Linked DNA regions of Phreatobacter stygius. The protein of the gene in region 1 interacts with the protein of each later gene in a pairwise test. Links are inferred from orthologs where the notes say so. Each region holds a gene or a part of one and is shown in the gene's direction. Other genes may lie near its edges.

What was found.
Region 2: the proteins of E8M01_RS15145 (region 1) and E8M01_RS12745 interact in binary tests that used the Escherichia coli proteins (3 or more experiments, as listed by UniProt). The link is inferred for Phreatobacter stygius from one-to-one orthologs.
Region 3: the proteins of E8M01_RS15145 (region 1) and sfsA interact in binary tests that used the Escherichia coli proteins (3 or more experiments, as listed by UniProt). The link is inferred for Phreatobacter stygius from one-to-one orthologs.

Annotation. Positions count from the first base shown.
Region 1 is NZ_CP039690.1:3,242,142-3,246,778, forward strand. Bases 1,042-3,855 are described here. They hold E8M01_RS15145 (glutamate-5-semialdehyde dehydrogenase), read left to right. Parts: upstream 1,042-1,724; coding sequence 1,725-2,987; downstream 2,988-3,855. Other genes in these bases: E8M01_RS15140 (divergent polysaccharide deacetylase family protein), read right to left, coding at 1,042-1,500; E8M01_RS15150 (nicotinate-nucleotide adenylyltransferase), read left to right, coding at 2,984-3,634; E8M01_RS15155 (response regulator), read left to right, coding at 3,729-3,855. Outside these bases: E8M01_RS15135 (RNA pyrophosphohydrolase), read right to left, coding at 1-300; more of E8M01_RS15140, read right to left, coding at 337-1,041; more of E8M01_RS15155, read left to right, coding at 3,856-4,241; E8M01_RS15160 (L-2-amino-thiazoline-4-carboxylic acid hydrolase), read left to right, coding at 4,358-4,637. UniProt on the Escherichia coli protein: Catalyzes the NADPH-dependent reduction of L-glutamate 5-phosphate into L-glutamate 5-semialdehyde and phosphate. The product spontaneously undergoes cyclization to form 1-pyrroline-5-carboxylate.
Region 2 is NZ_CP039690.1:2,761,710-2,766,532, forward strand. The notes cover bases 672-3,671. They hold E8M01_RS12745 (sulfate/molybdate ABC transporter ATP-binding protein), read left to right. Parts: upstream 672-1,634; coding sequence 1,635-2,708; downstream 2,709-3,671. Other genes in these bases: cysT (sulfate ABC transporter permease subunit CysT), read left to right, coding at 672-771; cysW (sulfate ABC transporter permease subunit CysW), read left to right, coding at 764-1,645; cysG (siroheme synthase CysG), read left to right, coding at 2,718-3,671. Also shown: more of cysT, read left to right, coding at 1-671; more of cysG, read left to right, coding at 3,672-4,136; E8M01_RS12755 (DUF2849 domain-containing protein), read left to right, coding at 4,146-4,472; E8M01_RS12760 (nitrite/sulfite reductase), read left to right, coding at 4,487-4,823. UniProt on the Escherichia coli protein: Part of the ABC transporter complex CysAWTP involved in sulfate/thiosulfate import. Responsible for energy coupling to the transport system.
Region 3 is NZ_CP039690.1:2,131,676-2,136,298, forward strand. What follows is about bases 1-2,800. They hold sfsA (DNA/RNA nuclease SfsA), read left to right. Parts: upstream 1-943; coding sequence 944-1,657; downstream 1,658-2,800. Other genes in these bases: denD (D-erythronate dehydrogenase), read left to right, coding at 1-933; E8M01_RS09715 (alkylphosphonate utilization protein), read right to left, coding at 1,664-1,876; E8M01_RS09720 (lysine-2,3-aminomutase-like protein), read right to left, coding at 1,891-2,800. In the rest of the region: more of E8M01_RS09720, read right to left, coding at 2,801-2,946; E8M01_RS09725 (phosphoenolpyruvate carboxykinase), read left to right, coding at 3,181-4,623. UniProt on the Escherichia coli protein: Binds to DNA non-specifically. Could be a regulatory factor involved in maltose metabolism.

The DNA of each region.
Region 1 (4,637 bases):
ATAGCGGCCGCGCCAGGCCTGGCCGGCGACCACCGGGGGCAGGTCGTAGGCGAACCATTCCGGTGCCTCGGCGAGCAGGGTCGCCGAGCGGACATTGGTTTCCTCGTAGAGCTCGCGTATGGCCGCCGCCAGCGGCTCCTCGCCGGGATCGATGCCGCCCTGCGGCATTTGCCAGGAATGGCTGCCATCGACATGTTCGGGCGCCGGCCCTCGGCGCTTGCCGGCAAAGACGAGGCCGTCGCGGTTGATCAGCACCACCCCGACACAGGGGCGGTAGGGCAGGTCTTCGAAGCGGGCCATGATGACGTCCGGGGCGGCGAGGGCGTTAGCGAAACATTAACCAGCCGGCGCCCGGCGCGCCACGCCCGCGGTGACCGGAACCAGCATCAATCCGCGACTTTCCAGGGCGCGTGCCCATTGCGTCACGCGCTCGATGGTCACCGGCAGGGCCGAACCGATGCCGAGCGCGAAGCCGCGCTCGCGGGCGCGCGCCTCCAGCCGGGCCAGTTGCGCGTCGAGTTCGGCCGGCGTCGGCACGCGATCGAGATGGACGTCGCCGCGCAGGCTCGGCTGCTGCAGCGAACCGGCGATCTGCTGCACCAGGCTGCGCGGGCTGGTGCCGTCGTCGACCACCATCAGGCCGCGCCTGGCGGTTTCCCGCAGGATCGGCGCGAGTGCGTTCTCGGAAGCCGTGAACTTGGCGCCCATGTAATTGACCACACCGGCATACCCCTGGAACCGGCTCATCGCCCAATGCAGCCGCTCGGTATTGCGTTCGGCCGACAGCGTGGTCAGCAGCGTCTGCGGGCCCGGATCATTGTCGGGAAAGTCGAAGGGTTCCATCGGCACCTGCAGGAACACTTCGTGGCCCTCGGAGCGGGCGCGCATGACGACGCGCTCGAGATCCGCGCCATAGGGCGCAAAGGCCAGCGACACGGCGCCGGGCAATTTGGTGATCGCTTCGGCGGTGCTGTTCTGGCTGATGCCGAGGCCGCCGATCAGGATCGCGACCCGCGGCAGGCCGGCCTGCTGGCCGTTCGGCACGCGGAAGCTACGGGCATAGGCCTCGGAAGGCTTGCGGCCGTCGCTGGCGACCCGTGGCAAGGGTCCCTGCGCGCTGCGTTCGGTCAGGCGCGGATCGAGCCCGGCGGAACGATCGGACTCCGGGGTCGCCGCGACGCGCACCTCGCGACGGGCCCCCGACATGCCGTCGATGATGTTGATGGTGGTGCCGCCCTCGGCCGCCGCCTCATTCGATGTGGTATTTGGCGTCGGCCGTGGTTCGACCGGTTCGGCGGCCCGTGGCGCGGGCGCGGCGATGGCCGCGATGGCGCGGGGCTCGCCGCCCAGCGGATTGCGGATCAGCAATACCGTGCCGGCAATCATGATGATGGCCGCACCGACCAGCCCGGCGGCAATCGGCATCAGCGGCGGCAGGAACCGCCGTCTGGCGTCTGGCTTGGTCTCGACCCCGAGCGGGGCATTGAGGTCATCGGTCATGGCGCGCCGGTTTGCGGGAAACGGATCGCCGCCACATCTACATCGGGCCGGAACTCTTAAGCGCCGGTTAACCAAAGCTGTTCAATGCGCGCGTGTCTTGCCCCCGCAACCGACATTTTGCGCGGCGCCGGTGTCGTGTTAGGCAAAACCCCCGGAGGGCCCTGATCTTGCCGACGCAAATCGTACCGTTGCAGACCTCGCCGTCGTTGACGGGTGCCGATGCCATGCCGGGCATCGACCAGGTCATGCTGGCGATCGGCGCCGAGGCCAAGGCAGCGGCGCGCCGTCTTGCGCTGGCCGCGACCGGGCAGAAGAATACCGCCCTCGATGCCATCGCAAGGGCGATCCGCGCGCAGGCGGGTCAGATCCTTGCCGCCAATGCCGACGACCTTGCCGATGCCCGGCGCGATGGCCTGGCCGCCTCCTTCGTCGATCGCCTGACGCTCAACCCGACGCGTATCGAGGCGATGGCTGCCGGTGTCGAGATCGTCCGCGATCTCGCCGACCCTGTTGGCGCCGTGATGGCCGAATGGGACCGGCCGAACGGCCTTCATTTCGAGCGCGTACGGGCGCCTCTCGGCGTTATCGGGGTGATCTATGAGAGCCGGCCCAACGTCACGGTCGATGCCGGTGCGCTCTGCCTGAAGGCGGGCAACGCGGTGATCCTGCGTGGCGGCTCCGACAGTTTCCGTTCGTCGCGGGCGATCCATGCCGCGATCGTCGCCGGCCTCGAGGCCGCCGGCCTGCCGGCCGCCGCCGTCTCGCTGGTGCCGACCCGCGATCGTTCGGCGGTCGGCCTGATGCTGCAGGGGCTCGGCGGCACCGTCGACGTCATCGTGCCGCGCGGCGGCAGGAGCCTGGTCGCTCGTGTCCAGGCCGAAGCCCGGGTGCCGGTCTTCGCCCATCTCGACGGCAATTGCCATGTCTATGTCCATGCCGGCGCCGACCTTGCCATGGCCGAAGCCATCCTGGTCAATGCCAAGATGCGCCGCACCGGCGTCTGCGGTGCCGCCGAGACGCTGCTGGTCGATCGATCCGTGACCGGCAGCCATCTGAAGCCGCTGGTCTCGGCCCTGCTCGACGCCGGCTGCGCGGTGCGCGGCGACAGCCTGACCGGCCTGGCCGATCCGCGTGTCACCGCCGCCACGGACGAGGACTGGGGCACCGAATTCCTCGACGCGATCATTGCGGTCAAGGTGGTCGACGGGCTCGATGACGCCATTGCCCATATCGAGCGTTACGGCTCACACCATACCGATGCCATCATCACCGCCGATGCGGCGGCGGCCGAGCGTTTCCTCGCCGAGGTCGACAGCGCCATCGTGCTGCACAATGCCTCGACTCAGTTCGCCGATGGCGGCGAGTTTGGCTTCGGCGCCGAGATCGGCATCGCCACCGGCAAGATGCATGCCCGTGGCCCGGTCGGCGTCGAACAGCTCACCTCGTTCAAATATCGCGTGCGCGGCACGGGACAGCTGCGTCCGTGAGGCCACTTGGCGCCCGTATCGCGCCGCGCTTGCGGCGGGGCGGCGCGCGCCTCGTCCTGCCGCCTCATGCGGCGGGCATGCGCATTGGCCTGTTCGGCGGCTCGTTCAATCCGCCGCATGACGCCCATCGGCTGGTCGCGCTGACGGCGCTGAAGCGCCTCGGGCTGGATGCGGTCTGGTGGCTGGTCACGCCGGGCAATCCGCTCAAGGCCCAGGGCGGCCTTGCGCCGCTTGCCGAGCGCATGACCGCGGCGCGGCGGCTTGCCGCCCATCCGGCGATCCATGTCACCGATATCGAGGCCGGGCTCGGTACCCGCTTCACCTTCGATACGATCGCGGCGCTGAGAGCTCGCTGCCCGGGAGTCCGTTTCGTCTGGATCATGGGCGCCGACAATCTCGCCCAGTTTCACCGCTGGCAGAACTGGCGCGGCATTGCGAGCCTTCTGCCGATCGCCGTCGTAGACCGGCCGGGCACCGGCCTGCGCGCCGCCGCCGGCGTTGCCGCCACGGCGCTCGCCCGCTACCGAATGAACGAGACCGACGGCCTGCTCCTGCCTTTCGCCCGGCCGCCAGCCTGGATCTTCCTGCACGGACTGAAGTCGCCGCTGTCGTCGACGGCCATCCGCGCGCTGAACGGCAATCATTAAAATTAGAACTATCCGTTTAAACGGCGTTCAAAGCTGCCCGCCTATGGTGCGTCCACTGAGTGCAAGCGTTGGGGCAGACAGGATGAACGGTCTGATGTCAAAGAAGGTCGAACAGCTCTTGTCGAGCGTCGATGTTCTGGTGGTCGATGACAACCAGTTCATGCGCAAGGTCGTGCGCAACATCCTCAACAATATCGGCATCAAGACCGTCCACGAGGCGGCAGATGGTCTGGCGGGTCTCGAATATATCCGCCTGCATGCACCTGATATCGTCATTCTCGACTGGGAAATGCCGATGCTGAACGGCGCCGAGATGCTGCGCATCGTGCGCAACCCGGCAACTTTCCCGATGCCCGACGTGCCGATCATCATGCTGACCTCGCATCTCGAGCGCTGGCGCGTGGTGGAAGCCAACCGGCTCGGCGTGCACGAGTTCGTCGCCAAGCCGATCTCCGGCAAGGCGCTGCTCGAGCGCATCGTCTCGATCATCGCCCGGCCTCGGCCGATGGTTCATCTGGACGGCTATTACGGCCCGGAGCCGCGCAAGCTGGTGATCGAGCCGCGGCTGCGCGCGCGCAAGGTTCCGGAAGCCGCCAACATCGCCTGATCAGGCGCGCGATCTTGACGATCGCTGCGCACGGCGCGCATGCACGGGCTTAGGCTTTGCGCGGGGCCCGGAACATGCTTTCCTTGGACTTTATAGCTGTTCTAAGGAATGCCGCCATGGCCGACGCCCCATCCGCCGCTACCAAGCCTGCCGCCCATCCCCAGGGCCTCTCGATGATCGAGAAGCGCCGGATCGAGGCGGAAATCCTCAAGCATGTCTATGATGAGCTGAAGGCGAGCCAGGGCATCGAGGTGGCCAAGCGCACCATTGGCGAGGCGGTGCGCCGCTCGGCGGTGGAACAGGCCGGGCGTTTCGCCGCCCAGTCGCCCGAGGGCACGTCGCTCCAGGCCTTCATCGACATGCAGTCGTTGTGGACCCAAGGCGGCGCGCTGGAGG
Region 2 (4,823 bases), 480 kb from region 1 along the record:
ACCTACCTGTCGCTCATCGTCCTCATTCCGCTCGGCGTGCTGATCTGGCGTGCCAGCGGCCTGGGGTTTGAGGGCATCTGGCACGTCGCCTCGTCGCCGCGCGTGCTGGCGGCGCTCCAGACCAGCTTCGTCATCTCGTTTGCCGCCGCGGCCCTGAACGCGGGTTTTGGCCTGATCGTCGCCTGGGTGCTGACGCGCTATTCGTTCCCCGGTCGCGCCGTGCTCGATGCCATTGTCGACCTGCCTTTCGCGCTGCCGACCGCGGTTGCCGGCATTGCGCTCGCCGCGCTTTACGCGCCGAATGGCTGGGTTGGCGCCTGGCTCGATCCCCTCGGCATCAAGGTCGCCTATACCCCGCTCGGCATTTTTGTCGCGCTGGTCTTCATTGGACTGCCCTTTGTCGTCCGCACCGTCCAGCCGGTGCTGGCCGATCTCGACCGCGAGATCGAGGAGGCCTCGGCGACGCTCGGCGCCAATCGCCGGCAGACCATCCTGCGGGTCATTCTTCCGCCGCTGCTGCCCTCGGTGCTGACCGGCTTCGCGCTGGCCTTTGCCCGTGCCGTCGGCGAATACGGCTCGGTCATCTTCATTGCCGGCAACATGCCGTTCCGCTCGGAGATCGCTCCGCTCCTGATCGTCGTCCAGCTCGAGGAATTCAACTACGCCGGCGCGACCGCCATCGCGACCATCATGCTGGCGATTTCCTTCGTGGCGCTGCTGGCGATCAACCTCTTGCAGTCGTTCAGCCGGCGGAGGTTCGGTCATGTCTGACCTCACCACCTCCGATCTCGGCACCACGCGCCCGTCCGCAGCCGCGACCGGCGAGGGCCTGGCGACGCGCATCGTGCTGATCACCCTGGCCGTCGCCTTCCTGGCGCTGTTCGTCCTGCTGCCGCTGTTCGCGGTCTTCGCCGAGGCGTTCCGGCGCGGCGCCGGGGCCTTCTTCCAGGCCTTTCGCGACGAGGACACGCTGTCGGCGATCGAGCTCACCTTGACGGTCGCGGCGATCGCCGTGCCGGCCAACCTGATCTTCGGCATCGCCGCTGCCTGGGCCGTGGCCAAGTTCGAATTCCCGGGCAAGAGCCTGCTGGTGACGCTGATCGACCTGCCCTTCTCGGTGTCGCCGGTCGTCTCGGGCCTGATCTATGTGCTGCTGTTCGGGGCCCAGGGCCTGTTTGGCAAAACCCTCGACGCCCACGACTTCAAGATCATCTTTGCCGTGCCGGGCATCGTGCTGGCGACCATTTTCGTCACCTTCCCGTTCATCGCCCGCGAACTCATCCCGCTGATGCAGGAGCAGGGCACCAGCGAGGAGGAAGCCGCCCTGACGCTTGGTGCATCGGGCTTGCGGACCTTCCTCACCATCACCTTGCCGAACGTCAAATGGGCGCTGCTCTACGGCGTGCTGCTCTGCAACGCCCGCGCCATGGGCGAGTTCGGCGCCGTCTCGGTCGTGTCGGGCCATATCCGTGGCCTTACCAACACCATGCCTCTCCACGTGGAGATACTCTACAATGAGTACAACTTTGTCGCTGCCTTCGCAGTCGCTTCGCTTCTCGCCGGGCTCGCCCTTGTCACGCTTTTCGCCAAATCCATCCTCGAATGGCGTTACGGAGACGCTCTCGCCGGCACGCGTGGGCACTGAGGGTGTGCATGCGGTCGCCATTCGCGCGCAGGGGCTGATCAAGGCTTTTGGCGGCGGCGCTGCGGCGCTCGCCGGCATCGACCTCGACGTCCGGCCGGGCGAACTTCTGGCGCTGCTCGGGCCGTCCGGCTCGGGCAAGACCACCTTGCTGCGCGTGGTGGCGGGGCTCGAACATGCCAATGCCGGCCGCATCCTGTTCGACGAGGAGGATGCCACCGCCCTGCCGGTCCAGGCGCGCAATGTCGGCTTCGTGTTCCAGCACTATGCCTTGTTCCGCCATCTCAACGTCGCCGACAATATTGCCTATGGCCTGAGGGTTCGCCCGCGCGCCACCCGGCCGGCGCGCGCCGAGATCCGCCGGCGTGTCGGCGAACTGCTCGATCTGGTCCAGCTTTCCGGCCTTGAAAAGCGCTTTCCCAACCAGCTGTCCGGCGGCCAGCGCCAGCGTGTCGCGCTCGCCCGCGCGCTTGCCGTCGATCCCAAGGTGCTGCTGCTCGACGAGCCGTTCGGCGCGCTCGACGCCCAGGTGCGCCGGGATCTGCGCCGCTGGCTGCGCGAAATCCACGACCGCACCGGCCACACCACCTTGTTCGTCACCCACGACCAGGACGAAGCGCTCGAACTGGCCGACCGGGTCGCCATCCTGAACAAGGGCAAGCTGGAGCAGATCGGCACGCCGGACGAGATCTACGATCATCCGGCGACCGCCTTCGTGGCCGGCTTCATCGGCGAGGCGGTCAGGCTGGCGGTCGAGGTGCGCGACGGAGCGGTGCGGATCGGCGAGGTCGGCATCATCTCGGCGCCGATCGGTACGCCATCCGGCCCGGCCGAGCTGTTCGTCCGGCCGGACGATCTGACGATCGCCGCCGCGGGCATTCCGGCGATCAAGGCGCGCGTCGTCGGCATCCGCCGATCCGGCCCGGCGCGCCGGGTCGATATTCACCTCGCCGAGGGTCAGCCGCCGGTCGAGATCGAGGTGGGGACGGAGACACGTGTCGAAAAGGGCGAGTGGATCTCGGTCACGCTGAAGACAGTGCGTCTTTTTCCTGTCGCCAGCGTGTGAGGTCGTCCCGTGTCGCGTTTTAAGTTCTTCCCGATCTCTTATGACGTCGCATCGCGTTTTGTCGTGGTGGCCGGCAATGGCGAGCAAGCCCTGCAGAAGCTCCGGCTGCTGGTGCGCACCGAGGCGCGCCTGGTGCTCTGCGCGCCGGCGCCGTCGGCCGAACTCGCGGCTTTTGCCGTCGAACACGGCATCGAGCATGTGACGGCCGAACCGGACGCTCGCCGCCTCGCCAGTGCCGCGCTGCTGTTCGTCGCGACCGGCGATGCCGTCGACGACGCCCGGCTGGCGCTGACCGGTCGTGCCGCCGGCGTGCCGGTCAATGTCGTCGACCGGCCGCAGATTTCCGATTTCGCCGTGCCGGCCATCGTCGACCGCGCGCCCATCGCCATTGCGATTTCCACCGATGGTCACGCGCCGGTGCTGGCGCAGAAGGTTCGCGCCGCCATCGAGGCGCTGTTGCCGCCGGCCTTCGGCCGTCTCGGCGATCTCGCCGCAGCCATTCGTGAAACGGTCAATGCCCGGCTCCACGATGCCGGCCGGCGGCGCCATTTCTGGACCCGCCTGTTCGACGGGCGCGCCGCTGCCGTCGCCTTGACAGGCGAGGTCGAGCGGGCCGCGATCATTGCGATCAATGCGCTTGACGGCGCGCGCGCCGAGGCCGCGCCGCCGGGCAAGGTGTTTCTGGTTGGTGCCGGCCCCGGCGCGGAGGACCTGTTGACGCTGCGCGCCCATCGGCTGCTGCAGACCGCCGACGTGATCGTTCACGACGCGCTGGTGCCCGAGGCGGTGATCGCCATGGGCCGGCGCGATGCCGAGCGTATCTCCGTCGGCAAGCGCAAGGGTCGCCACTCGGTGGGTCAGGCCGAGATCGACGCGCTGCTGGTCAGCCTCGGTTCCGAGGGCAAGCAGGTGGTCCGCCTGAAGGCCGGCGACCCCATGGTGTTCGGCCGCGCCGGCGAGGAGGTCGCGGCTCTGCGCGCCGCCGGCATCGCTTACGAAATCGTGCCGGGCATCACCGCAGCCCTTGCCGCGGCCGCCGACGCCGCCATTCCGCTGACGCTCCGCGGTGTCGCCTCGCAGCTGATCATTGCCACCGGCCATGGGGCCGAGGGTTCCGAGCCGGAAGGCTGGGAAAAGCTCGCGGCCGATGGCGCAACCGTTGCCGTCTACATGGGCAAGTCGGTCGCCGATCGCATTGTCGCCCGTCTCGCCGCCGCCGGCCTTGCCGGCGCGACGCCGGTGGTGGCGGTCGAGAATGCCGGCCGTGCCGGGCGCCGCCTGTTTGCCGGGACGCTCGCCGAACTGGCGCGGCTCGCCGCCCGCGACGACCTCGCCGGTCCGGTGCTCATCATGATCGGCCAGGCGGTCGCCCATGGCGATCTCGCCGATGCCGAACCCTTCGTCACGCCGCTCGCCGCGGCCGCCTGAGAGCTCACCATGTCGCAACCCGTCAAGGCGCCCAAAGTCTTCAAGCCGGTGGTGGTCACCGCCAATGAACTCGCCTCCGGCGCCGTGGTGTTCCGTCACGCCGACGGCAGCTGGTCGATCGATGTCGGCAAGGCCGAGATCGCCGAGACCCGCGAGGCGGGCGACGACCTCCTGGCCCGTGCCCAGGCCGACCAGGACGCCTGCGTCGTTGTCGAGCCGGTGCTGATCGAGATCGTCCGCGAGGGCGGTTTCGTCCGGCCGGCATCCTTGCGCGAACTGATCCGCGCCAGTGGGCCGACGGTGGCGCTGCCCTCCGACGCCTACGCCCATCTCTGACGTTCGAGGCCGCCATGTACCGTTACGATGAATTCGATCAGGCCTTTGTCGACGAGCGCGTCGCGGAGTTCAGCGACCAGGTGGCGCGCCGGCTGTCGGGCGAACTGACCGAAGACCAGTTCAAGCCGCTCCGGCTGATGAACGGCGTCTATCTGCAGCTGCACGCCTATATGCTCAGGATCGCCATTCCCTACGGCACGCTGTCGTCGCGCCAGATGCGCAAGCTCGCCCATATCGGGCGCACCTATGACCGCGACTACGGCCATTTCACCACCCGCCAGAACCTGCAGTTCAACTGGATCCGGCTTGCCGACGTGCCGGCCATCCTGAAGGAACTGGCCGAGGTCGAGA
Region 3 (4,623 bases), 1.1 Mb from region 1 along the record:
CGTCTCGTCGCCGACGGCCAGCTCGCCGGCAAGCCGATCACCGCCCTGTCGCTGGTCGATGTCGTGGCACCGGAAAAACCGACGGCCTTCCCTGGCCGGGTGACCGCCTGGGCGAGCGATATCTCGGCGCCCAACACCGCCGGCCCGATGATCGGCGCACGTCCCGATGTCATCTTCCACCTCGCGGCCATCGTGTCGGGCGAGGCCGAGGCCGATTTCGACAAGGGCTACCGGATCAATCTCGACGGCACCCGCCAGCTCTACGAGGCGATCCGTCAGGAGGGCTTGCGCGCGCCCTATCATCCGCGCGTGGTGTTCACCTCCTCCATCGCGGTCTACGGCGCGCCGTTCCACGCGGTGATCGACGACGAGTTCTTCCACACCCCGCTGACCAGCTACGGCACCCAGAAGGCGATCGGCGAGCTCCTGCTCACCGACTATTCGCGCAAGGGCTTTCTCGACGGCATCGGCATCCGCCTGCCGACCATCTGCGTGCGCCCCGGCAAGCCCAACAAGGCGGCCTCCGGCTTCTTCTCCAACATCATCCGCGAGCCACTGGCCGGCCAGGAAGCGATCCTGCCGGTGGGCGACGACGTAATGCATTGGCATGCCAGCCCGCGTTCGGCGGTCGGTTTCCTCATTCATGCCGCGACGATGAATCTCGAGCCGCTCGGCTGGCGCCGCAACCTGACCATGCCCGGCGTCGCCGCGACCATTGGCGAAGAGCTCGACGCGCTGCGCAAGATCGGCGGCGACAAGGCCTTGAAGCTGGTGCGGCGCGAACCCGATCCGGTGATCATCAAGATCGTCTCGGGCTGGCCGCAACGGTTCAATGCGGCGCGTGCCACCAGCTTGGGCTTCAGTGCGGAGAACAGTTTCGAGGAAATCGTCCGCGCCCATGTCGATGACGAACTGGGCGGCAACGTCCCTTGAGTGAAAAGGGATGCGTTTTGCCTCGCCATTGATCCCCGGCCGTCTGGTCCTGCGCTACAAGCGCTTCCTCGCCGATGTCGTGCTCGACACCGGCGAGGCGATGACCGTGCATTGCGCCAATCCGGGCTCGATGCTCGGGCTGAACGTGCCGGGAGCCAGGGTCTGGCTGTCGAAATCGAGCAATCCGGCACGCAAGCTCAGCCATTCCTGGGAGCTCGCCGAGATCGATTTCGGCCGCGGCGTCGAGATGGTCGGCATCAATACCGGCCATCCCAACGGCCTTGTCGCCGCCGCCATCCTCGACGGCACCATTGCCGAACTGTCAGGTTATGAGGCGCTCCGCCCGGAGGTCGCTTATGGCCGGAATTCGCGCGTCGACATGCTGCTGACCGCCGATGGCCGGCCGCCCTGCTATGTCGAGGTGAAAAACGTTCATCTGATGCGCCGGCCGGGCCTCGCCGAATTCCCCGACTCGGTGACCGCGCGCGGCGCCAAACATCTGGAGGAGCTCGGCGAGCAGGTCGAGGCCGGCGCGCGGGCCGTCATGGTCTTCCTGATCCAATATGGCGGCGCCGACCGTTTCGCGCTCGCCCGCGACATCGACCCGGCCTATGGCCGCGCCTTCGACCGGGCGCGAGACCGCGGTGTCGAGATGCTGGCCTATCGCTGCCGGCTGACGCCCGAAGCCATCACGGTCGAAAGCCGGGTGCCGATCGCCGAGTGAGGCTGATCAGGCCTTCTTGAGGAACTCGGTCCTGAGCACCAGCCCTTTGACCTTGTCGACCCGGCACTCCACCTCGTCCTCGTTGTCGGTCAGCCGGATGCCCTTGACCACGGTGCCGCGCTTCAGGGTGACCGAGGTCCCTTTGACCTTCAGATCCTTGATCAGGGTCACCGTGTCGCCGTCCTTCAGGATGGCGCCATTGCTGTCCTTCACATCCATCTGATCAGGTCTCCTCAGTCGTCGGCCGGTGGATAGCTGTGGCGGCCGCCGCGATAGTCGGTCACCTCGCCGGCCCCCGAATAGTCCGGCCCGAGCGGCACCTTGCCTTCGCCGCCGGGAATATCGAGCACATAGGTCGGCTGGGCGAGGCCGGACAAGCGGCCGCGCAACTGGCGCATCAAGGCCTGGCCTTCGGCGATCGTGGTGCGGAAATGCCCGGTCCCGGGTGCCAGATCGGCCTGGTGCAGGTAATAGGGCTTGACCCGGTTGGCCAGGAAGGCGCGCATCAGCGCCGCCATCGTCTCGGCATCGTCATTGATGCCCTTCAACAGCACGCTCTGGCTGACCAAGGCGATGCCGGCATCGGCGAGCAGGCCGAGCGCGGCTTCGGCCCCGGCGCTGAATTCGCGCGGATGGTTGGCGTGAACGGCGACATAGACAGCCTTGCCCGGCGCCCGCAAGGCCCGGGCGAAATCCGCCGTGATACGGGCAGGATCGACCACCGGCACACGGGTATGCCAGCGGATGACCTTGACATGCGGGATGGCGGCAAGCGCCCGCGTCACCGCGCGAACCCGCCTGGCCGACAGCATGAAGGGATCGCCGCCGGTCAGGATCACCTCGAAGATCGCCGGCCGGGCCGCGACATAGGCGAGCGCCTCGGCCAGCGCCGCCGGCGACAGATTGCCCATGCCTTTCGGGCCGACCATTTCGCGCCGGAAGCAGAAGCGGCAATAGACCGGGCAGACATGGACGATCTTCAAGAGAACCCGGTCGGGGTAGCGATGGACGATGCCCTCGACCGGCGAATAGGCCTGATCGCCGATCGGGTCGTCGCGCTCGACCGCCTGCCGGTCGAGCTCGCGGATATCAGGTACGAATTGCGCCGCGATCGGGTCATGCGCATCGGTTCGGTCGATCAGGCCGGCCACGGCGGGCGTCAGCGCCACCGCATAGCGCCCGGCCACCAGCTCGACCTCGCGCCGGCGCGCCGGCGCGACAAGTCGCGCCTCGACCAGATCGTCGGCAGAGCGCAAACTGCGGTCGGATGGGTTCGAAACCGGCTTCATCGCGCGTCTCTGCCGCGCGGCGGCCGCCTTGGCAAGCGCTTCAACGACCCAGGCTCGCCTGCGCGGTCATTCCGGCGCAGGATTGGACTTGGAACTTAGGCCTCTGCCATCGGTTGCACTTGCCGGCCAGGAGCCTTTGGATTAGGGGAAGCGCCATCTTTCGTGACCCCCGTCTTGGGAACACCATACTGCTCTAGCGTGGCGGAAAACGCAGGGGCTCAAGGGAGGACTTCCGTGAATCAGACCGGAACCTGGAATAAGGCGCACGGAGCCGACGCTTTCGGCTTTTCGGGGCTCAAGGCGATCCACTGGAACTATCTCGAACCGCAACTGGTCGAAGAAGCGATCGCCCGCGGCGAAGCCAAACTCTCGGCCGGCGGGCCGCTGGTCGCCGAGACCGGCCAGCACACCGGACGTTCGCCCAAGGACAAGTTCATCGTCCGCGACGCCACCACCGACAAGACGGTATGGTGGGACAATAACGGCGCGATGTCGCCCGAAGCGTTCGAGCTTCTCATGACGGACATGCTGGCCCATGCGGCCGGCCGCGAACTGTTCGCCCAGGACCTGCATGGCGGCGCCGACCCGGCGACCCGGATCAAGACCCGCGTCTTCACCGAATATGCCTGGCACAACCTGTTCATCCGCAATCTCCTGATCCGGCCGGCGCGCGGCGAGCTTGCCTCCTTCGTGCCCGACATGACGATCGTCGACCTGCCGTCGTTCCGGGCCGATCCGAAAAAATACGGCGTGCGCACGGAAACCGTGATCGCCTGCGACTTCACCCGCAAGATCGTGCTGATCGGCGGCTCCAGCTATGCCGGCGAGATGAAGAAATCGGTCTTCACCATGCTGAACTTCCTGCTGCCGCCGCAGGGGGTCATGCCGATGCATTGTTCGGCCAATGTCGGGCCGAACGGCGATACCGCGGTGTTTTTCGGCCTCTCCGGCACCGGCAAGACCACGCTGTCGGCCGATGCGACCCGCACGCTCATCGGCGACGACGAGCATGGCTGGGGCAAGGACGGCATCTTCAACTTCGAAGGCGGCTGCTATGCCAAGGCGATCAAGCTGTCGCGCGAGGCCGAGCCGGAAATCTATGCAACCACCGAGCGCTTCGGCTCGGTGATGGAAAATGTCGTGATCGACCCGGTCACCCGCATCCCGGATTTCGACGACAGCTCGAAGACCGAAAATACCCGCGTCGCCTACCCCATGCATTTCATCGCGAATGCCTCGGAAACCGGCCGCTCCGGCCACCCGAAGAACATCGTGATGCTGACGGCGGATGCCTATGGAGTCATGCCGCCGATCGCCAAGCTGACCCCGGCGGAAGCGATGTATCACTTCCTCTCGGGCTTCACGGCAAAAGTCGCCGGCACCGAAAAGGGCGTGACCGAGCCGCAGCCGACCTTTTCGACCTGCTTCGGCGCTCCGTTCATGCCGCGCCATCCGTCCGAATATGGCAACCTGCTGCGTGAGCTGATCGCCCGGCACCATGTCGATTGCTGGCTGGTCAATACCGGCTGGACCGGCGGCAAGCATGGCGTCGGCCGCCGCATGCCGATCTCGATCACCCGGCTCCTGCTGCGCTCGGCGCTGGACGGATCGCTGAACCGTGCCGATTTCCGTCGCGACCCCTATTTCGGCTTCGCCGTGCCGACCTCGGTGCCGGGC